DNA from 2 places in the Micromonospora sp. CPM1 genome. Region 1 is predicted to be linked to the other one. Evidence: riboswitches for the same ligand, from Rfam matches in the RefSeq annotation. Region 1 holds a riboswitch; the other holds the start of a gene.
The links. A riboswitch is a leader RNA that binds a small molecule or an ion and turns the genes downstream of it on or off. The one in region 1 is predicted to bind cobalamin.
Positions count from the first base shown of each region.

Region 1 (11,215 bases):
GTCGGTCCGGGTGCACCGGACCCGCACCACGACGGTGAGCCCGCCCCGCTGGTCGGTGCTGATGCCGATCGGGACCGGACCGGGGACCGGTGAGTCGAAGTCGATCTTCGCATTGCCGACGCTCTCGTTGAGGGTGACCCGGTGCTCCCCGACCGCGACCTGCGCGGCCTGCGGCGGGTTGCCGACGTCGGTGGGGTATTCGCCCTCGGACAGGCCCCAGGTGGTCCAGACGTACGCCCTGCTCGCCTCGTAGCCGGCCGGTACCGCGACCTCGCCGGTGTAGGAGGCGTACCCCCATTCGGGCTGGGACTTGTCGGTGGAGTTCTTGGGATAGTCGAACGGCCGGGCGGCCGGGTCGACGAAGGTGGCGGTGGCGAAGACCTCCGGGTCCGGGGGCGGCTCGACGCCGAAGACGTCCCAGCGGGCGGCCTTGGCGGCCCAGTTGTCGTCGTCCAGGTCGTCGACGTCGAGGAACCAGGCGGGCGGTTTGGGGACGGCGCCCGCGCTGGTGTCCTCGGACGTCCGGGTGCTCAGCCAGACCAGCGTGGCGGCGGGCTCGGGGACGACGAACTCCAGCATCAGCCGCTCGCCGTAGTTGTAGACCTGCGCCTGGTCGACCTTGTCCAGCCAGCGGTATACGCCGCTGATGTTCGCGGCGCCGGCGGCGTTGTCGAAGGAGTGGGTGTTGGTCTCAGTGACCCGGACGCTGCTCGTGGTGGTGCGGCGTTGACCGGTCTCGGTACGCAGGAGCTGCGTGGCGCTCTCGGTGATCGTCTTGGCGTACGACACCGCGGAGCTGCTGCTCGTCTCGGTCGAGGTGGACTGGTCGGCGTTGATCTCGATTCCGGCCTGGACCGGCCCGAGGCCGCTGGACACGCTGACGCCCAGCGAGGTGGAGTTCTGCTGCGACGCCGCCGTCGCCAGCGCCCGGTCCAGGCTGTTCTGCTCGGTGGACGCGAGTTCCTCGGTGGACGCGTCGATCGTCTTACTGATCGTGGTCACGGTTTCGCTGGTGCGGGTGTCGGCCACGTGGGACCGGCCGCGCGTCTCGCTGGCGAGCACGTTCTCGACGTACGAGATCTCGCCGGGCTGGTAGCGCAGCAGCGCGGTACGGATGACCATGAGGTCGCCCCGGCCGGCGATGCGGGTGTACGCGTCCAGTACCGGCACCTTCGGCTGCCCCGGGTAGGGCAGCGGGTCGGCCGGGCCGGGGTGCGACGGGATCGGTTCGGCGTCACCGGGGTCCAGTTTCGCGGTCGCCCGGCGCCGGGCGTCGTCCTGCTCGGCGGAGAACACCCGGGCGAGGCGGCTCAGCGTCGTGGTGTCCGGGACACCCAGGTCGGCCGCGGCCTGCGTGGTGGCCGCGATGGCCGGACCGAGATCGGGAAAGCCGCTGTTCCGCAGGTCCCGTACGGTGGCGTCGGTCAGGCCGACGGCGCCGGCCCGGGCGCGTAGCCGCCGCAGGGTCTGGCCGAGGTCGGCGAACCGGCCGGCCCGATCGGCGTCCGGGTCGGTCCGCGGGGGCGCCGGCGGGTCCGGAAGCAGCACGTCGCGTCCGCCGAGCAGGGCCCGGACCAGGCACGCCGCGTCGGCGTCGGAGCGGGCGAGGCGCAGCAGCGTCATCCCGCGCAGCACGCGGACCAGCACGACGGCTGCCGGTGACCGGGGGATCCGCAGGAACCGGCCCAGCACCAGCACGTCCACCACCCAGCCGGTCAGTTCCGCCGCGGCCGTGGTGAGCTGTCCGGCGTCCAGGTCGTGCTCGGTGGCCCACCCGGCGACGCCGTCGCGCAGCCCACCGACGGTCAGCCGGGCATCGACGGCCACCCGGAGCAACAGCCACAGCGTCTGCCTGCCGAGCTCGTCGAGGCGGTCGTCCCGCGCCGCCAGCCGTTTGGCCAGCAGTCGCTGCGCCCGGTCGTCGTCCCCCTCGGTGACGACCTCCCGGACCGGATCCGACCAGGCGTCCCGGAAGTCGACGACCGCGTCGATCAGTTTCGGGCCGGTGGTGCAGGCGTCGGGGGCGGCGTCGCCCTCCCGGCGCAACTGGACGAACCGCAGGCCCACGTGGGTGGTGACAGGGGTGGTCATGGTTCCCCTCCGGTCTCCCGACTCGCTTGTGGTCAGATCTTCGGCAGGTGCAGGGCCGCGGGCATGCCGTACGCGGCGAGGTGTGTGTTGAGCCGGTCCACGAGCTGGTTCCATTCGGCCCGCACGTGTGTGTTCTGGCCGGCCGTCGTCTTCACGGCCTTCTGCCACTCGTCCTCGTGCAGTGCGCCGACCAGTTCCGCGAGGGTGAACTGGTCGAACGCCACGATCGGTTCGTCGGCGCGCGGCGTGTCGGTGAGCGGGAACGCCCGCAGCGCCCCGCCGCCCGTCAGCGGGGAGTCGGCCGCACGGGCGGCGTCGTCGTACGCCGCCACATCGCGAAGGGTGGGTACGGCCCGGTTGCCGTACCTGTCGACGCGCGTGACGCCGTCGAACATCCGACCGGCGTGCAGGTCGACCCGGGCGTGCTCCCAGGGGGAGAGGAGCTGGAGGTTGGCCGGTTCGGCGGCGCCGGTGAGCATCGACAGCCGGCTGGCCCAGACGGTCTCGTCCAGGTGGTTGCCCAGCCGATGCGCCCAGTCGTTCATGCGCTTGGTGAACCGCTGGACCAGGCCGTGCTCCCATTCGCGGGAGCGGGTCCGCACGTTCCAGGCGCCCGGCAGGCGGAGGGCCATCTCGAACAGCTCGTCCCGGGACCTCCGGTAGTACGGATCCCGGGCGTACCGCGTTTCGAGGTTCGTGGGGTCTCCGGTCCTGCCGGCGGTGTCGCTGCCGTGGTGGCTCCACAGCCGGTGCAGCGTGGCGTCGTCGGCCTCGATGAAGGCCTCGTCCTCCAGCCGGGCCGCCAACTCCCACCGCGCCTGCTCGGCGGTCCGGTCGTTGACCTTCTCCCGCACGAGCTTGAAGTGGTACACCGGCGAGGCGCCGGTCGTGATCATGTGGGCGATCTGCGGTTCGGACAGCAGCAGGTCGGGGTCGTAGTCCCAGGCGTGCAGCACGTCCTCGCTCTTCAGCCCCAACGTCCGGAACAGGGTGACACCGCGGGCGTCCAGCGGAATGTCGCGCCCCCACGCCCGGGAAGCCATCACCATCCCGATGGTGCGGTTGCCGCGGGCGGTGACGAGCTTTCCGTAAGCCGGATAGTGCAGGTCCGGCCCGGTCGGCGCGTTCATCGGGATGACGTTGAGCTCCTCCGGCAACGCGACGTGGTGCCCGATCTGGTAGCGGTACCTGCTGTAGGCGATGCCGCCGTCGTACGGTGTCGGGCCGAACCGGAAGTCGTGGAACGCCTGGACGAGCGCCTGGCGGTACAGGTCGGGGTCGGTGGTGCGCAGCATGGTCGCGGCGGCGGGACCGAGCAGCGAGTCGACGATGCCGTGGAACAGCGAGTCGGCGGCACCGCCGGCGAGGAACTCGCCGGTCGTCAGCCGAGGGTTGTCCCGCCGGGCCGCCTGGTAGAGATTCTGCAGGTACGCGGATTCCAGCGCGACACCGGAACGGTCGACGAGTTGCGCCGGATCGCGCAGAAACGCGGTCGGGCCCGGCGTCACCGCCCTGGTCGCCGCCGTCTTCGCGGCCTGGGCGGTCAGCTTCTGCTGGGCCATCAGCAACCCCTGCTGCTGCACCAGCCCCACCGGCCGGGTCACGGCGACACCCGCGGCAGTTCGTCGATCAGGGTGGCGGCCAGGTCGGCGTCGACCGGGGCGGCCGCCGCCGCCGCCCGTGCCAGTCGGGGGAGCGGCACGTCACCACGGGTCAGCACCCGCCGGCCGGCGGCCAGCAGCGAGCCACCGACCCGGTCCACCACGGGCGGCACCAGTACGCCACCCAGCGTCAGCGCGGCCGTCAGGCCGCTCATCGGCTCCCCGTCGAGGTCCCTGCCGGTCAACACGTACGCGGCGACCGAACCGAGATCACGTAGGTCGTACATGGCTTGGACGGTGGGAACGGGGACGAACTGGCCCACCGTCGTCACCACGTGGACGATCTCCTCCAGAGTGGCCGGCCGGGCCGGCAGATCCCGCACCGGCACCACTTCGTCGGTGATCTCCAGGGGTACGTCGTCGAAGTGTGTGGCCACCCGCTCCCGGTAGCGGACGATCCCCTTGACGGTGCTCACCCCGGCGGCGCCGACCGAGTCGTCGAGGAACACCCGCACCCCGGCGGTGCGGATCACGGTCAGCTGCCACACCGGTCCGTCGGGCGTCGTGGTGGCCGGACCGGCGACCGGCTCGCCGTCGGAGTCCAGCAGATCCAGCCGGTAGGCGAAGCGGTCCTCGGCGCCGGCCGGGTCGACCCGGATGTGGATCGGCAGCGGCGCGCTGCCGGGTATCCCGCCCAGCCAGTCGATGTAGGTGTCGTACACGTCCTTGGCCAGCGTGAACGCGATGTCGTCGAGGACCGAGGCGGCGGCGACGAACCAGTCGGGCTGCCAGGACCAGGGCTGACCGCGAGGCGGGCGGCCCTGCTCGGGGCGGATCAGCACCACGTCGACTCCGTCCGCCCGGGCCTGCTGGACGGATGTGGGCAGCAGCGCGCCGCCGATCCCCTCGACCGCCGCGTCCAGCGCGACGGTCCCGGCCACCAGGTCGGGCTCGGTGAGCGGGGCCGCCCGCAGCGGACCGCCGAGCGTTGGCAGCGTGTCCGGGTGCCGGTGGCGCTGGATCTCGAAGGCCAGGCTCTGGTCGCAGCGGGTGGGTCCGTCCCCGGGCAGGTACGCGGCTCGCAGCGCCTGCAGCCCGTCCGCGCCGAGCAGTGGCCGCGCCGAGAACGACACGCCCGGCGCCATGGCCAGCAGCAGCCGCATCGCGCTCCAGTGCACCAGCGGGGTGGCCTTCGGCTCCGCCTCCTCGATCTCGAAGGCGCGCGCGGGCGTGAACGCGTATCCCATCGGCAGCGGCGCGTACGAGATCGACTCTCCGCCGACCACGACGCTCCGTTCGGCACCGGCGATCCGGTGCTCGACCCTCAGGTCGAAGACCAGCGGCTGGGCGGCGTCGACGTCGGTCACCATGACGGCGGACGCCTCCGGCCGCCGGTCCGCGTGCGCCGCGGTGGCGGCCTCGTAGCACCAGCCGGGCAGATAGCTCACGGTCAGCGAATCGGCGCCGTCGAAGCGGACGTGCAGGACGTTGCTCATCGCGTCGAGGCACACGAACACCGGATCTGCCGGTGCGCCGCCGTATAGCTCCAGCCAGCGGCCCTCGCCCTCGACCGTGGTGTCGAGGGTCAGCCAGACGTCCTCCAGCACGGCGCGCAGTGGCCGGGCCGCCTCGTCGGCAGCCTCCAGAAGGGTCGGCGGACCGGGGGCCATGGTTGGCAGCGTATAGACGGCGTGTCACGACGCAGTCACCTGTCGGTCACTCGCGCACCGGAAAGCGGACACCGAGGAAGCCGGCCCACCGCCGCACCTGCGTCGGCGCGGCGACACCGCAGGAGACCAAGGAACCGGGGCCACTGGCCGTCGGAGCGTGAGCAGTGACCAACGGGCGGGAACAGGCGATCGTCGGAGAGCCGGTCAACGGCGGATGAGGCCGAGGTCGGTGGCGGTGGCGACGGCGGCCGTGCGTGAGTCGACGCCGAGTTTGGCGTAGATGCGAGCCAGGTGGGACTTGACCGTGCCCTCGGTCAGGTAGAGGCGGGCGCCGATCGCCTGGTTGGACAGACCGTCCGCGACCAGCGCGATGACCTCGGTCTCGCGTCGGGTCAGGGCGGTGCCCGGCGTACGCAGGCGGTTCATCAGCCGGTCCGCGACGGCGGGCGCCAGCGTGGTGCGTCCGGCGGCGGCGGTGCGGACGGCGGCGGCCAGGTCCTCGGGTGGGGCGTCCTTGAGGAGGTAGCCGGTGGCGCCGGCCTCGATGGCGGGCAGGGTGTCGGCGTCGGAGTCGTAGGTGGTGACGATCAGCACGCGCGGTGCCCCCGGGCGGGCGGTGATCCGGGCAGTGGCTTCGGCGCCGCCCATGCCCCTCCCGAACTGGAGGTCCATCAGTACGACGTCGATGTCGCCTTCGGCGGCGCGGGTGACGGCCTCCTCGGCGGTCGCGGCCTCGGCCACGACGACGAGGCCGGGTTCGGTTTCCAGCACGGCGCGCAGCCCGGCCCGTACGACCGGGTGGTCGTCGGCCAGCAGGAGGCGGATGGGGGCGTCGTCGGTCACGGGCGGCCCTCGGGCTCGGTCTCGGTGGGTTGGGTGAGGGGAAGCTGGGCGGTCAGGGCGGTGCCGTGACCGGGCGCGGATGCGACGGCCAGCGTGCCGCCGAGGGTGTCCATGCGGGCACGCATGGCCGCCAGGCCGAAGCCGCCGCTGTCGGCGTCGGGGGCGGGCGTCCGTTCGGGGTCGAAGCCGCGCCCGTCGTCGACGACGTGCAGGGCGACGTGGTCACCGAGACGGCTGAGGGTGACCTCGGCGGTGGTGGCCCGGGCGTGGCGGACCGTGTTCGCGAGGGCGGACTGGGCGACGCGCAGGAGAGCCACCTTCTGGGGGGTCGACAGCGGCACGGGGTCGCCGACGAGGTGGAAGCGGGCGGTGAGGCGGTGGCGGGCGCTGGTGGTGGTGCACAGGCGCTCCAGTGCACCGGCCAGGGTGGTGCCCTCCAGGGCGGGCGGGGTGAGGGCGGCGACGAAGCGCCGGGCCTCGGCGAGGTTGTCCACGGCGACCTGGCGGGCCGCGTCGACGTGGCCGGCGGCGGCGTCGGTCCGGCCGGGCAGGGCGCGCTCGGCGGCGCGCAGCAGCAGTTGGATGCTGGACAGGCCCTGGGCGAGGGTGTCGTGGATCTCGCGGGCCAGACGCTCGCGTTCGGCGAGTACGCCGGCGGTGTGCTGGGCCCGGGCCAGGTCGGCCCGGGTGGCGGTGAGTTCCTCGATCAGCTGCCTGCGCTGCTCGCTCTCCCGGTACAGGGCCTGGTATCCCCACACCACCCCGACGGCGACGGCGGCGCCGAGCGCGGGACCGATAGCCACAGCCGGGGTGAAGGAGCCGGTGTGGGCGGCGAACCCGGCGACGGCAGCCGCGGCGGTGACGATCACGGCAGCCAGGCCGGCGCGGCGCGGCAGCAGGTGGAGCTGGAGGAAGTACAGCGGAAAGGCCACCCAGATCGCGTCGGGGGACAGGCCCAGCAGCAACAGCCACACGGCGCCCACGGCCGCCAGCCACCACGCGGCGGCCCGCCGCGAACGGCGGATGCGGGGCAGGAACGGCCCGGCGGCGTACGTCAGGCCGAACGCCGCCGCAGCAGCGACGATCAGTCCGGCGTGGGGCCGGTCGACGGCCACCGCCCGGCCGGCGGCCAGGACGAGCAGGCCGGCGATCAGCAGGTGAAGGCACCAGGCCAGGGCCCGGATGGTCGGCGTCAGGACGGGGGCAGCGGTGCTCACAGTGAGTCCCACGTTACCGAGGCAGGCGGTCCGGGGGCCTCTATCGAAAGTTCGAACCCGGGTGCCGTCTTCCGGCCCGCGAAGTGCCGTCCTACGCCAGACGCGCACACCGGCGTCGGCCGCGATGGTGGAGTCGTACCGCTTCCACCGCTGGAAAGGACAGGCCGAGGCCGTGTTCGTCGCCTGGAGAGATCTGAAGTTCGCCAAGGGGCGCTTTGCCCTGATGGGGACCGTCATCGTGTTGATCACCCTGCTGGTCGGGCTGCTGTCCGGGTTGACGGCCGGACTGGGCCAGCAGAACGTCTCGGCCATCACCGGCCTGCCCGCCGACAGGATCGCCTTCCAGGCACCCGGCGACGGCCAGGACGTGTCGTACTCCAACTCCACGGTCACCGAGAAGCAGTGGCAGCGGTGGGCCGAGGCCCCCGGAGTCACCGGCGCCGAACCGCTGGGCATCACCACCACCAAGGCCACCGCCGGGGACAGAAGCGCCGGGGTCTCCGCCTTCGGCGTCCGGCCCGGCTCCCGCCTGGCCCCCGACAGCGACCGGATCGACGGGCGCTCGGCAGTGCTGTCCACCAAGGCCGCCGACGACCTCGGCGTGCAGGCCGGTGACTCGGTCACGCTGGCCGCGCAGCAACTCACAGTGGCTGCCGTACGGGGCGACGCCTCCTTCAGCCACACCCCTGTGGTGTGGACCAGCTTGGACGCGTGGCAGAGGATCGCGCCTCCCACCGGGACCGGTGGCGGCGGCCCGACGGCCACCGTCGTCGCCCTGACCACCACCTCGGGGGCCGATCTGGCGGCCATCGACCGGCAGGCGGGCACCGAGACGGTCTCCGTCGACGACTCGCTGTCCGCGATCGGCTCCTACACCTCCGAGAACGGCTCCCTACAGCTGATGCGCGGCTTCCTGTTCGCCATCTCCGCCCTGGTCATCGGCGCCTTCTTCACCGTCTGGACCATCCAGCGCAGCGGTGACGTCGCCGTGCTGAAGGCACTCGGCGCCTCCACCGCCAACCTTCTCAAGGACGCCCTCGGACAGGCCGTCGTCCTGCTCACCGGCGGCACCCTGCTCGGCACCGGCATCGCCGCCGCCCTCGGCGCCCTCGTCGCCGGATCCGCGGTGCCGTTCCTCCTCACCCCGATGACCGTCCTGCTCCCCGCGGCCGTGATCGTCATCCTCGGTGCCCTCGGAGCCGCTCTGTCCATCCGCCGCATCACCTCCGTCGACCCGCTGACCGCCCTGGGGAGCGCCCGATGAGCCTGAACCTGACCGACGTCACCCTCACCTACCCCGACGGCGAGGGCCGCCTGACCGCCCTCGACCGCGTCACCCTGGACGTACCCAAGGGCAGCCTGACCGCAGTGATCGGCCCTTCCGGCTCCGGCAAGTCCAGCCTCCTCGCGGTCGCCGCCACCCTCATCACCCCCGACTCCGGCACGGTCACCGTCGACGGCACCCCCACCACCGGCATGATCAGGAGCGAACTCGCCGACCTGCGCCGCCGCAGGATCGGCATCGTCTTCCAGCAGCCCAACCTGCTGCCCTCCCTCACCGCCGCCGAGCAGCTCCAGGTCATGGCCCACATCGACGGCCGCCCGCCGGCCACGGCCCGCACCCGCGCCATGGAACTCCTCGACGCGGTCGGCCTCGCCGGCCAGGCCGACCGCCGGCCGCACCAGCTCTCCGGCGGCCAGCGCCAGCGCGTCAACATCGCCCGCGCCCTGATGAACGACCCCACCGTGCTGCTCGTCGACGAACCCACCAGCGCCCTCGACCACGAACGCGGCACCGCCGTCATCGACCTGATCACCCGCCTCACCCACCAGCAGGCCACCGCCACGGTCCTGGTCACCCACGACCGCGCCCACCTCACCGCCGCCGACCAGGTCGCCGAAGTCCACGACGGCGCCCTCCACCTTCCGGCACCGGCCCGCTGAAGCGGCGCGACCCACGAGCTGTCCGGCCCGCAGCAGCAACCCGGCGTACGCCGGGACGCCGGCCCGTCCCCGGCCGGCGGGAACGCGGTCGTGGCCGACGGAATGTGAGACCGCCGACTCCGCCGCTCGTCACGGCACGTGTGCGGCTCCTGGCGCATTGACACCGGGGCTACGGCCACATAAGACTGTCGCGACAACTGAACCACCGCGTGTACGTGCGGGGGAAGACCGGTCGAAATCCGGCGCTGGCCCGCAACGGTAGGCCGTCCAGTGGACTCTGGCGGCGAGCCCGAATACCCGTCGTACGCGTGAATCCGCTCCCCACCCGTCGTGGCCCACGGGTCGGAGTCCCGACCGACCCGGCGCTGCCGCGTCGGCCGGGCTTTTGACGACCGCCGGGCCGGAAAGGCGCTTCCGATGGTCGTCCGCCGAAGCCGGCACCGCCTGCTCGCGCTCCTCTGCGGCGTGCTCGCCGCCCTCACCCTCACCCTCACCACACCAGCCGTCGCCGCACCCGAGCGCGCCGCAGTCACCCGCCCCGAGGCCGCCGCCGGCTGGCTCGCCCGGCAACTCGTCGACGGCGAACGCTTCGAGGCGGTCTTCGACGGTGTCGCCTACCCCGACCAGGGGCTGACCCTCGACGCCGTGTTCGCCTTCGCCGCGGCCGGCGCCGCCGACAACCACAGCGCCGACGCGCTGGCCTGGGTCACCCGGCCGGACATCCGCGGCGGCTACCTCGGCGACGGCGTCTCCGAGGCGTACGCGGGCGCGACAGCCAAGCTCGCCCTCGCCGTGCAGGTGCGCGGCGGCGATCCGACCGACGTCGGCGGGGTGGACCTGATCGCCCGGCTGCGCTCGCTCCAGACGCCGGTCGGCAGGTTCAGCGACCGGTCCGCGTACGGCGACTACAGCAACGCGTTCAGCCAGTCCTTCGCGCTGCTCACGCTGGTCCGTACGGCGGCCGGGGCGCCACCGGCGGCGGCCGCCTGGCTGGCCGGCACCCGATGCCCGGACGGCGGCTACCCGCTGCTGCCCGCGCAACCGGTCTGCGTGTCCGACGTGGACGCGACCGCGCTCGCGACGCAGGCGCTGCGCGCCGCGGGGCGTCCGGCCGACGCCGCCGCCGGGCTGCGCTGGCTCGTGTCCGTCCAAGGTGCCGACGGCGGCTTCGCCAACGCCGCCGGCACGCCGAACGCCAACAGCACCGGCCTCGCCGCGCAGGCCCTGCGCGACGGCAGCCGGCCCGTGGCCTGGGCGCGCGCCCGGGCGTTCCTCGCCGGACTCCAGGTCGGCTGCGCCGGGGCACCGGCGGACCGGGGCGCGGTCGACTTCGACGGCGGCGGCTTCGACCCGGCCACCGCACCGCGAGCCACCGCCCAGGCTGTCCTCGGTCTCACCGGGACCGGGTACGCCCGCCTGTCCGCCGCCGGTGCCGAACCCGGCGCGCCGGCGCTCGCCTGCCCGTGAACCCCCTCGCCGCTCACCCGATCACAGGAGGACCCGTGTTCCGTCACCGTTCCACAGTCCGCAGTTGGCTGGCCGGCCTGCTGGCCGCCGCCGTGGCGGGCGTCGCGCTGACCGCCGCCGAACCCGCGCCCCGGGCGGCGCACGCCGCCGCCTGCGTCGGTACCTCGGGAGTCACAGTGGTCGTCGACTTCGCCGCGCTCGGCGGCGGCGTCCAGGTCGGATGTGCCCCGGGTGACCCGGCCACCGGGCTGGCCGCGCTACAGGCCGCCGGCTTCACAGTCACCGGCACCGCCCGCTGGGGCCTGGCCTTCGTCTGCCGGATCAACGGCAAGCCCACCGCCGCGACCGAGCCGTGCGTCAACACCCCGCCGGTCACGGCGTA
Region 1 is NZ_JAMHIU010000011.1:37,447-48,661, forward strand. Features, by position in the region: gene M8C11_RS15415 (hypothetical protein) at 1-2,091, opposite strand, end outside; gene M8C11_RS15420 (hypothetical protein) at 2,124-3,695, opposite strand; gene M8C11_RS15425 (hypothetical protein) at 3,692-5,362, opposite strand; gene M8C11_RS15430 (response regulator transcription factor) at 5,567-6,205, opposite strand; gene M8C11_RS15435 (sensor histidine kinase) at 6,202-7,422, opposite strand; gene M8C11_RS15440 (ABC transporter permease) at 7,661-8,686, shown strand; gene M8C11_RS15445 (ABC transporter ATP-binding protein) at 8,683-9,366, shown strand; cobalamin riboswitch at 9,541-9,686, shown strand; gene M8C11_RS15450 (peptidase) at 9,784-10,833, shown strand; gene M8C11_RS15455 (hypothetical protein) at 10,869-11,215, shown strand, end outside.

Region 2 (11,215 bases), on a different contig from region 1:
CGGCGAGGTCTCCACCGAGGCCGCCCGCCGGCTGCACGTGTCGGTGCGCACCGTCACCTACCGCCTGGCCCGGATCCGGGCGTTGAGCGGCTACGACCCCGCCGACGCGCGGGACCGGTTCACGTTGCACGCCGCCGTGCTCGGCGCGCGGGCGCTGGACTGGCCCCACCGGCCGCTGCCGGCGTAGGGGCCGCCGCCGGTGTGACCGGCGTCTCAGGCCGGTACGGCCACCAGCTCCGGGAAGCCGAGCAGGTTGGCCAGGGCCGACGCCTCGTCACGGGTGAGGGTGAGCGTGACCATGCGGTCCGGGTCGTCCGGGTCGTCGTGGACGACGTCGCGCCGGCCGCCGACCTGGTAGTCGATCACGCCGATCCGGCGGCCCTCCTCCGTGGTCAGCGTGTGCCGGACCCCGATGCCGGGGAGGGTCGTACGTTCGATGATCACGGGGACCTCCTTCGGACGCGGTCGCCGCGGGCTCGCCGGAGCCGGCCGGCGTCAGGGCGACGCGATGGACGTTCGAGCTGGGCTCGCGTTCTCCATGTGTCAACCATAGCCACGGGGTATGGGCGGATCCGGGTTCCGGCCACCGGCAATCATTGCGCCCGTTGTTGGCCGGTGGCGTGCACTGCCGCGCGTGGTGTTCCCGGCGACGCTGGAGGTCCGAGGCGGTACCCGAGCAGCGAGGAGGTGGTGAGCATGACCCGCACGTCGATGGCTCCACCACCGGTGTTCGCCGGACTCGTCGCGTCCCGATCTGCGAGCGGCGACCAGAAGCGCGTCTGAGCCCCCGGCCGCCGGCGTCGTCGAGTGAATCCGACGCCCTGCGGCCCCGGCCACGCCCCTTCCCCGCACCGTCCACCGCCCGTTGGGCACCCTGATCCGAAAGAGGTCGGTATGCCGCACCCTGTGACCGCCATTCGTCCTCCGGCCCGTACCGGCATGCTGATCGGCCGCTCCCACGGCAGCCGCCCGCCGGTGACCGTCGACGCGGCGCCGCTCGCCGTGGACCTCGGCAGCAGCCTGCTGCGGATCTGGCTGGGACCGGGCCGGACGCTGAGCGTCCCGCTCGGCCACGGCCTGCGCAGCCCGGTCGTCCGGCGCGGCCGGATCGTCGACGGTCCGGCCTGCGTCTCCGAGCTGCGGCAGATCCTGCGCGACCACCGCACCCCGGTGCCGGTCGGCGCGCTGGTCGTGGCCTGCCGTCCGGTGCTCGCCGCGCCGGCCGAGCAGGAGGCGACCCGCCGGGTGCTCACCGCCGTGCTCGCCCCGTCCCGGCTGCTGTTCCTCGACAGCGTCCGGGCGGGCGCCATCGGCGCCGGCGCCGCCGCCGGCACCCTGCTCGTCGCCGACATCGGCGCCCAGCTCACCGAGGTGGCGCTGCTGGAGGACGGCCGGGTGGTCGCCGCCCGGCGGGCGGAGGCCGGCACCCGGGACCTGAACCACGCGACGACCGCCGCCATGCTCGCCGACACCACCTCCCGGCTGGTACGCGAGCTGCGTCAGGACGCGGCGCTGCGGCCCCAGGTCCGCGCCGCGCTGGCCCGTGGCCCGATCGTCATCGGTGACGGCGCCACCCGGCCCGACGTGACGGCCCGCCTGGTCGCCACGCTCGGCGCGACTGTGCACCGCGCCGCGTCACCCCGTACCGCCGCGCTGACCGGCGCCGGGATGGCCGCCATCTCGGCCCTGCGACACCCGCACGACACCGAGCGCCGCCCGGAAAGGAGCGCCTGATCATGACGCACGCCCTCAACCGCACCGACACGCTGCGCGAACTGCTGGACCGGCAGTTCGGCGAGTACACCGACCAGCTCACCGAGCTGACGCTGCACACGCGGCAGCCCGACTACGGCGGGCACGACCCGGACACGCTGCGCCGGCTGATCGAGACCGCCCGGCAGGGCGTCGCGGACACCGCCCAGGCACTGAAGCGGATGTCCGAGGGCACGTACGGCGCCTGCGAGCGCTGCGGGCAGGACATCCCGACCGCCCGCCTGGAGATCCTGCCCTCGGCCCGCTTCTGCGTGCCGTGCCAGCAACGGCGCTGAGCACCGCACGGGGCCGTCGGGGCGGGCGCCGGCCGGTAGCGTCACCGCCATGGATGTCGATGACGTCGCCGGCCGGCTCGGCGTGCCCGCCGAGGAGGTCGACCGGGTGCACCGGCTCGCCGGTGACCGGCCCTCCGCGCCGCTGCCCGCCCGGGCGCACGCGCCCGCGCTGCTGGACCGGCTCGCGGTCCGCCCCGACGACGCCGCCGAGATCCTGGCGGCCTGGCCGGAGCCCGGCTCACCACTGTGGACTCCCGAGCTGCGCTGGCTGCTCGACCGCTCGACCGCCCTGGTCCGCGCCGACCTCGGCGGCCACGCCTGGCTGACCCCGGGCCCGGCGCTGCCCCGCGACCGGGGTCCGGCCTGGCGGCACCTCTACGTCTACGCGTACCTCGCACTGGTCGACGCCGTGCGCGCCTACCACCGCGACCACGGCGTCCCCGACGACGTGTCCTGGGCGACGCTCGCCGACCTGGGCAACAACCTCGCTGTCGACCGGCGGATGAACGGTGACGGCTGGCCGGTCATGCAGAGCTGGCTGACGCTGCACGTGCGCGGTGGCCTCTACGAGCTGGGCCGGCTCCAGCACCAGCGCGGCGACGACGGCGCGATCGGCCTGCACATCCCGGACTCGGGACCGCTGACCCCGGAGGCGGTCGACGCGTCGCTGGAGCGGGCCCGCGCGTTCTTCCCGCGCCACTTCCCCGGCGAGCACTACGCCGCGTTCTCCTGCGGCTCCTGGCTGCTCGACCCGCAGTTGCGCGAATACCTGCCGGAGGACTCCAACATCATCCGGTTCCAGCGGCGGTTCACGCTGGAGCCCCACCGGGAGCAGGACACGCCCGACGGCGACGTCGAGGTGCTGCGGTTCGTGTTCCGCAGCCTCAGCACGCCGCTGGACCGGCTGCCGCGCCGCACCGCGCTCCAGCGCGCGGTGATCGACCACATGCGGGCGGGCCGGCACTGGCAGTGGCGCCAGGGCCGCTTCCCGATGTAGTCACGTCAGCGGCCGCGGGCCGCCCCGGCCCGGCCCGGCCCACGGTGTCACCGGCGCTCCGCGCGCCAACCAGTCGTCGAGAGCGGCCGGGTCGTCGAACAGCAGCACCGGCGGCCCGGCCGGGTCGGCCGCCCAGGCCCGCATCCGCCGCCGCGCCCGGCCGAACCCGGTCAGGTGCCACACCAGGATCGAGTCGCGGGACAGCACGCTGCGCAGCGTCTCCCGGTTGCCGTTGCAGATCAGCTCGCCGCTCGCCAGCCGCCGCCGCGTGCGCCGCAGCAGCCGCCGGAACGAGACGCCGCGCGGGTAGTCCAGGCCGATCACCAGGTCGGCGCGGCCCAGGACCACGTCCCGCCAGCCGTGGTACGCGCCGTCGACGATCCACCTGTCGCGCCGGCAGATCGCCTCGATCCGGCGACGCTGCTCGGCCACCGGCACCTCGACCCAGCCCGGCTCCCACAGCAGGTCGTCCACCGGATGCCAGGGCAGGCCGAACCGCTGCGCCAGATGCGCGGCGAGCGTCGACTTGCCGGAGCCGTGGATGCCCTCGACCAGGATGCGGGCCGGGGCGCTCATGGCAGCAGCGTAGGCACCGCGCGCGCCCGGCGCGATCCGGGGCGGCCGGGTCAGTGCGCGACAGCGACCGCCGGCGCCGCCTCCAGGCCGGCGAGCTGGGACGGCCGGACGACGACCAGCAGCACCAGCAGTGCCGCCACCATCCCGCCGGCCACCACCAGGGCCATCGCCACCGCGCCGGTGCCGAGCACGCCCACCAGCGGCGCGGCCACCGCGCCCACGCCGAACTGCACCGCACCGAGCAGGGCGGACGCGGTGCCGGCGGCCTCGCCGTGGCGGGACAGCGCCAGCGCCGGGGCGTTCGGCATGGCCAGGCCCGCCGCCGCCAGCACCAGCCACAGCGACACGAGCAGGGCGGGCAGCCCACCGAAGCCGGTCGCGGCGAACACCACCAGGGCCAGCCCGGCCACCGTGCCCGCCGCCAGCGACGTCACCAGGATCCACTGCGACGGGTAGCGGCGCAGCAGCCGCACGTTGTACTGGGTGGCGCCGATCAGGCCCACCGCGCCCGCGCCGAACGCCAGGCCGAACTCCTGCTCGTCAAGCCCGTAGGTGTCCTGGAGGACGAACGACGACCCCGCGACGTACGCGAACAGCGCGGCCATGGCGAGCCCGGCGACCAGGACCAGGCCGACGAAGACCCGGTCCCGCAGCAGTCCGCCGTACGTCTTCACGGTCGCGACGACTCCGCCACGCTGGCGACGTGCGGGTGGGAGCGTCTCGGGCAGCGCGAGCGTGGCCAGCACGACGAGCAGCACCCCGAAGACGGCCAGGACCACGAAGACGCCGCGCCAGTCGGTCCACCGCAGCACGCCGCCGCCCAGCGTCGGGGCGAGGACCGGCGCCGCACCCATCACCAGCAGCAGCCGGGACAGCATCGTGGCGAACGCCGACCCGCTGAACAGGTCACGCACCACCGCCATCGCTACCACGGCGGTCGCGGCGACACCGAGGCCCTGCACGACGCGCAGGACGCCGAGGACGGCGACGTTCGGGGCGACCACGCACAGCGCCGACGCCAGGATGTGCAGCAGGAGACCGGCGATCAGCGGGCGGCGCCGCCCGACCGCGTCCGACAGCGGCCCGATCAGCAACTGCCCGATGGCGAGCCCGGCGAGCGTGCCGGTGAGCGTCAGCTGGACCGCCGCCGACGTGGTCGCGAAGTCGCTGACGATGGCGGGCAGCGCGGGCAGGTACATGTCGATGGTCAGCGGACCCACAGCGATCAGCGAGCCGAGGACCAGCACGAGCTTGAGCCGCTGACTGCGGCTCATCAGGTCGCCCGGGGTGGGCGTCGGGGTGGCATCGGTCTTCTGGGGCGTCCCGGCCCGGTCGGCGTGCGGCCGGGCGCGAGAGGGTGCGGCACTCACACCCTGAGTCAAATACGCCTCCGGTGATCACATTCCCGTCTCGGCGAGAGGTAACGCAGGTCACGCGCTGCTCGGTGTCACGTCCCGCGGACCTGGCGCGGTCCGCCGGTTCCGGCACGCCCGTGTGCGGGACCGCCCGGCGAGCGTCGTCGGTGCTACGGTGGAGCGGAGTGATCCAGTCCAGGACTGGCAAGCAGGGAGATCAGACATGGCGGGTGACGACGACATCTCCGGGTGAGCCCGGGCATGTGACAGACCACCGGCACGCGCGGATCAGCGCCGTTCGCCGTGGTCGCCTCGTCGTTCCCCAAGACCATGTCCCCCTGCCGGGCGGCTCCGGTCCGCCTGCCCTCACTCCGAGGTTGTCTTCCCGATGTCCCGTTCCTTCATCGTCTGCTCGAACCTGACCTTCTCCTGGCCGGACGACACCCCGGTCTTCCAGGACCTCTCCTTCACGCTCGGCGGCGGCCGTACGGGCCTGGTCGCGCCGAACGGCGCCGGCAAGAGCACGCTGCTCAAGCTGATCGCCGGTGAGCACCGGCCCACCGCCGGGTCGATCACCGTCGACGGCGTGCTGGGCTACCTCCCGCAGAGCCTGCCGCTGGCCGCCGACCTGACGGTGGCCGAGGTGCTGGAGATCGCCCCGCTGATCGCGGCGCTGCACGCCATCGAGGCCGGCGACGCCGACGAGAAGCACTTCACCACCATCGGCAGCGACTGGGACATCGAGGAACGCACCCGGGCCCAGCTCGACCGGCTCGGGCTCGGCGACCTCGCCTTCGACCGTCGCCTGGACACGCTCAGCGGTGGGCAGGTGGTCTCCCTCGGCCTGGCGGCGCAACTGCTCAAGCAGCCCGACGTGCTGCTGCTGGACGAGCCGACGAACAACCTCGACCTCGACGCCCGGCACCGGCTCTACGACGTGCTGGAGCAGTGGAACGGCTGCCTGCTGCTGGTCAGTCACGACCGGGCGCTGCTGGACCGGATGGAGCGCATCGCCGAACTCGACCGCGGTGAGGTGCGCTTCCACGGCGGGAACTTCACCTCGTACGAGGCGGCGGTGCGGGCCGCGCAGGAGGTGGCGGAGAAGAACGTCCGCAGCGCCGAACAGGAGCTCAAGCGGGAGAAGCGGGAGCTGCAGGAGGCCCGTGAGCGCGCCGCCCGGCGGGCCGGGAACGCCGCCCGCAACCTGAAGAACGCGGGCCTGGCGAGGATCGTCGCCGGCGGCCTGAAGCGGGACGCGCAGGTGGCCGCGGGCAAGGCGAACGAGATGCACTCCGGGCGGGTCGACGACGCCCGGGCCCGCCTCGACGAGGCCGAGCGGGCGCTGCGCAACGAGAAGACGATCACCGTGGAGCTGCCCGCCACCACCGTGCCGGCCGGACGCACGCTGCTGACCGCCGAACAGGTCCGGGTCCGGCACGGCGAGCGGTCGCTGTTCGCCGCCGACGGTGTCGACCTGACGATCCGTGGCCCGGAGCGGATCGCCCTGCTCGGCGGCAACGGCGCGGGCAAGTCGACGCTGCTGCGCCTGATCGACGGCGACCTGGAGCCCGAGAACGGCCGGATCACCCGCGCCGAGGGCCGGATCGCGTACCTGTCGCAGCGGCTGGACCTGCTGGACCTGGACCGTACCGTCGCGGAGAACCTCGCCGTGTTCGCGCCGCAGGCCCCCGACGCGCAGCGGATGAACCTGCTCGCCCGCTTCCTGTTCCGCGGCCCGCGCGCGCACCTGCCGGTGGGGGTGCTCTCCGGCGGTGAGCGGCTGCGCGCCACGCTCGCCTGCGTGCTCGGCGCCGAACCGGCGCCACAGCTCCTGCTGCTCGACGAGCCGACGAACAACCTCGACCTGGTCAGCGTCGGCCAGCTGGAGAGCGCGCTCAACGCCTACCGGGGCGCACTGCTGGTGGTGAGCCACGACGAGCGGTTCCTCGCCGCGATCAACGTCGGCCGCTGGCTGCGCCTGACCGAGGGACGCCTGGTGGAGACCGGTCCCCCGGACGCCGGCTGACCGGCCCGCCGCGCCCGCAGGCGGCGGCGACCCCGCCCGGTGGGCCGGGCGGGCGGTCAGACCGCCGGCAGGCGGACGACGAACCGGCACCCGCCGGTCACGTTGTGCGCGTGCACCCGCCCGCCGTGCGCCTCGACCAGTCCGCGCACGATCGCCAGGCCCAGACCGCCGCCGGCCGGCGCCGCCTCGTCGGCGCCGGCCGGTGCGGGGGTACGGGCCCGGGTGCCCCGGAACGCCACGTCGAACACCCGGGGCAGGTCCGCTTCGGGAATGCCGCCGCAGGTGTCGGAGACGGCGAGCCACGCGTCGTCGTCGTCCCGGCCGGCGTCGATGCGCACGGTGCCGTCCGGTGGCGTGTACCGAACGGAGTTGACCAACAGGTTCGTCACGACGCGGGCGAGTTCGGCCTCGGCGGCCCGGACGGTCGGCCAGCCGGTCTCCGGGGCGAGCACCCGGACCCGCCGGTCGGCGGCCAGCGGCGCGGTGGCGGCGATCGCGTCGGAGACCACGTCGCCGAGCGGGACCGGGGACAGCGCGGGCCGCAGCGCTCCGGCGTTGATCCGGGACAGCTCGAACAGGTCGTCGACCAGGCGGGTCATCCGGTCCGTCTCGACCCGGATCCGGCGGTGGTACTCGGCCACCGCCGCCGGCTCGTCGACCACCCGGTCCTCCAGTGCCTCCGCCATCGCCCGCAGCCCGGCCAGCGGCGTACGCAGGTCGTGCGAGACCCACGCGACCAGCTCGCGGCGGCCGGCCTCCAGCTGCCGTTCCCGCTGCCGGGCCTGGTCGGCCCAGACCGCCGCCTGCGCCAGCCGGCGGGCGAACGCCACCCCGACGGCCAGGCTGACCGCCGCGGACGCCGCGACCGTGACGAGGACGACCTGGAGGTCGTGCGCGGACAGGAACATGGCCTGGGCGACGGCCGTGACGCCCGCCGTCACCGAGGCGATGGTGACCGCGAGCAGCACCGCGATGTGCGCGAGGATCGACCGGTGGCGCACCAGCCGCAGCGCGCCGACGCCGAGCGCGCCGACGACCGCGCCGGCGAGGAGGGCGTAGAGCCCGATGACCAGCAGCTCGTTCACCGGGACGTGTCCGACGGCTCGTACCGGTAGCCGACGCCCCACACGGTGACGATGCGGCGGGGCTGCGCCGGGTGGTCCTCGATCTTCTCCCGCAACCGCCGGACGTGGACGGTGACAGTGGACTGGTCGCCGAACCGCCAGCCCCACACGCGGTCCAGCAGCTCGGCCCGCGACCAGGCGCGTCCCGGGTTCGCCAGCAGGAACGCGAGCAGGTCGAACTCCCGTACGGTCAGCGACAGCGGCTGCCCGCCGCGATCGGCGACGCGCCGGTCGGTGTCCGCGGTGAGGTCCCCGTCGCGCAGCACCCCGGTCGGTCCCCGGTCCTGCGGGGCGGCGCGCCGGAGCACCGACCTGATGCGCAGCACGAGTTCGCGCGGCGAGAACGGCTTGGTCACGTAGTCGTCCGCGCCGACCTCCAGCCCGGCGACCCGGTCGGCCTCGTCCCCGAGCGCGGTGAGCATGACCACGGGCAGGCCGGGCAGCCGGCGACGCAGCCGCCGGCACACCTCGATGCCGTCGAGGCCCGGCATCATCAGGTCGAGGACCACCAGGTCGGGTGGCTCCTCCTCGGCCGCGGCGAGCGCGTCCGGCCCGTCGAAGGACAGCCGGACCCGGCAGCCGTCCTGTTCCAGGTAGCGCCGGACGACGTCGCTCACCGTCCGGTCGTCGTCGACGACGAGCACGTAGCGCCCCATGGGCCAGACGCTACCCACCGGCGGCCCGGTGCGGCGGCCCGCGGTCGAGCCGTAAGCGGACGGAAAGATCTTTCCGCCGGGTCCGCGCCTACCGTCGGGGCATGGGCAGAAGACGTGTGGTGTTGTCGGTGCTCGCCGTCGTGGCCGTCACCGGCCTCGGGGTGAGCCTGTACCTGTTCCAGCCGTGGCGGCTGGTGACCGACCGCGAGGTGCGCGAGGCGCTGCCCACTGTGGCGGAGCCGCTGCCGGCCGGGACGACCGGCCCACCGGAGACCGGCACTGCCAGCTCGTCGCCGACCGGCGCACCGCCCGCCGACGTGGTCCTCGCCGCCGGTGACTTCGTCACCCACGAGCACGACACGTCCGGCCGGGCGCAGCTGGTCCGCCTCGCCGACGGCCGCCGGCAGCTTCTGCTGCGAGGACTGGACACCTCGGACGGACCGGACCTGCGGGTGTGGCTCACCGACCGGAAGGTGCTGCCCGGCCGGGCCGGCTGGCGGGTGTTCGACGACGGCCGCTGGGTCGAGCTGGGCCGGCTCAAGGGCAACGTCGGCGACCAGGCGTACGACATCCCGGCGACTGTGGACCTGGACGGTCTGCGCAGCGTGTCGATCTGGTGCAAGCGGTTCGCGGTGTCGTTCGGCGCGGCCCCGCTGGCCGCCGCCGTGACGGGATCGGCGCCGGCCTGACGCCTGTGCCGCCGGCCTCGGACGCTGGGCTACGCTGCGGGAAGCGCTGGTTCACCCGGTCGGCGACGGCCGGGTGTCGTAAGAGGGAACCCGGTGGGAATCCGGGACTGCCCCGCAGCGGTGAGTGGGAACGACAGCCGTCAACAGCACTGGGCCACGGCCTGGGAAGCGGCGGCCAGTAGGCGACCTCGTGTCACGCCCGCGAGTCCGAAGACCTGCCCGCGTCGCGCGTACCACCGGTGCGCGCCGCCGTCGACCTCGCGGGTGGGTCGGGCGGGTGACACGCCGTACGGTGCGCCGTCGGCGTGCCCTCGACGTGCACACCCCGGCCGGTCGGCGGTCCGCTTCTGCGAGGACGGAACCGCACAGTGCCCGACACCATCACGCTCACCGGCCGACCACCGTCGGCCTCGCACCTGACCCTGTCGCAGATCATGGACCAGCACCACACCAACCTGATGGGCACGGTCCACGGCGGGCGCATCCTCAACCTGATCGACTCCGTCGCCGGCGTGGTCGCCGCCCGCCACTCCGACGGACCGGCCGTCACCGCCGCGATCGACGAGACCGCGTTCCTGCGCGCGGTACGCGTCGGGGACGTGGTCCACGTGGACGCCCGGATCACCTGGGCCGGCCGCAGCTCGATGGAGGTGGCGGTGAAGGTCAGCGCGGACCGGTGGGACCGCGCGGTGCCGCCGGTCGACGTGGCCACCGCACACCTGGTGATGGTGGCGGTGGACGACGACGGGCAGCCCCGGCCGGTGCCGCCGCTGCGCGCCGAGACCGACGGTGACCGGCGGCGTTACCGGGAGGCGCAGATCCGGCGCGAACACCGGCTGGCGCTGCGCCGGGCGCTGCTCGACGGCGCCGGGGAGGGCTGAGCGGTGCTCGGACTGTCCGCGGCCACGCTCGCCGGTTACCTGGCCGCGATCGTGGTGCTCATGCTCACCCCGGGGCCGGACATGATGTTCGTGCTCGCGAACGCCACCCGGTACGGCCCGCGGGCCGGCGCGGTGGCCGCGCTCGGGGTCGCCGCCGGGGAGGCGGTGCACGTCGCCGCCGTGGTGGCCGGGCTCGCCACCGTCATCGCCGCGTCCCCGGTGCTGTTCACCGCGATCCGGTGGGCCGGTGCGGCGTACCTGATCGTGCTGGGCCTGCGGGCGCTGCGCGGCACGGGCCGGCCCGGCGCCCCGGCGGACCGGCCGGACGGCGGCGCCGGGCGGGCGTTCCGGCGCGGGCTGCTGACGAACCTGCTCAACCCGAAGATGATCCTGTTCAGCGTGGCGTTCCTGCCGCAGTTCGTCCGGCCCGAGGCGGGCCCGGTGGCGGCGCAGCTGGTGCTGCTCGGTGCGATGTTCGTCGCGGTGCAGCTCACCGTGGACCTGGCGCTCGGGGTGGGCGCCGGGCGGTTCGCCGGCCGATGGGGCGACAGCCGCTGGTCGCGGCGCGTCGACCGGCTCTGCGCTGTCGCCTTCGTCGCGCTCGGCGTCCGGCTGGCCGCCGGCTGAGACGCGTCGGGGGTCGGCGATGCCCGGGCCGGTTGATCGACTCCATCACGCCGAGGTGGCGGCATCAGAAGTGCTCCGACCCCGCCACCTCGGCGAACTGGCGATGATCATGAGGCCGGTCCCGGTTCGACGCCGGCGGCGTCCCGGACGCCGGCGGCCGCTCGCGGTCCAGGTGCAGGCGCAGCAGCACCCAGCCCAGTGACACGCCGCCGATGAACACGTACGCGGGCTGGGTG
Region 2 is NZ_JAMHIU010000004.1:123,567-134,781, reverse strand. Features, by position in the region: gene M8C11_RS06605 (CdaR family transcriptional regulator) at 1-187, shown strand, start outside; gene M8C11_RS06600 (hypothetical protein) at 214-444, opposite strand; gene M8C11_RS06595 (rod shape-determining protein) at 907-1,734, shown strand; gene M8C11_RS06590 (TraR/DksA C4-type zinc finger protein) at 1,737-2,048, shown strand; gene M8C11_RS06585 (acyltransferase domain-containing protein) at 2,098-3,045, shown strand; gene M8C11_RS06580 (adenylate kinase) at 3,046-3,621, opposite strand; gene M8C11_RS06575 (multidrug effflux MFS transporter) at 3,672-4,895, opposite strand; gene abc-f (ribosomal protection-like ABC-F family protein) at 5,365-7,002, shown strand; gene M8C11_RS06565 (sensor histidine kinase KdpD) at 7,059-8,087, opposite strand; gene M8C11_RS06560 (response regulator transcription factor) at 8,084-8,782, opposite strand; gene M8C11_RS06555 (DM13 domain-containing protein) at 8,884-9,471, shown strand; cobalamin riboswitch at 9,502-9,709, shown strand; gene M8C11_RS06550 (acyl-CoA thioesterase) at 9,840-10,352, shown strand; gene M8C11_RS06545 (LysE family transporter) at 10,356-10,979, shown strand; gene M8C11_RS06540 (PrsW family intramembrane metalloprotease) at 11,044-11,215, opposite strand, start outside.
Region 2: another riboswitch for cobalamin. It lies ahead of M8C11_RS06550 (acyl-CoA thioesterase); the one in region 1 lies ahead of M8C11_RS15450 (peptidase).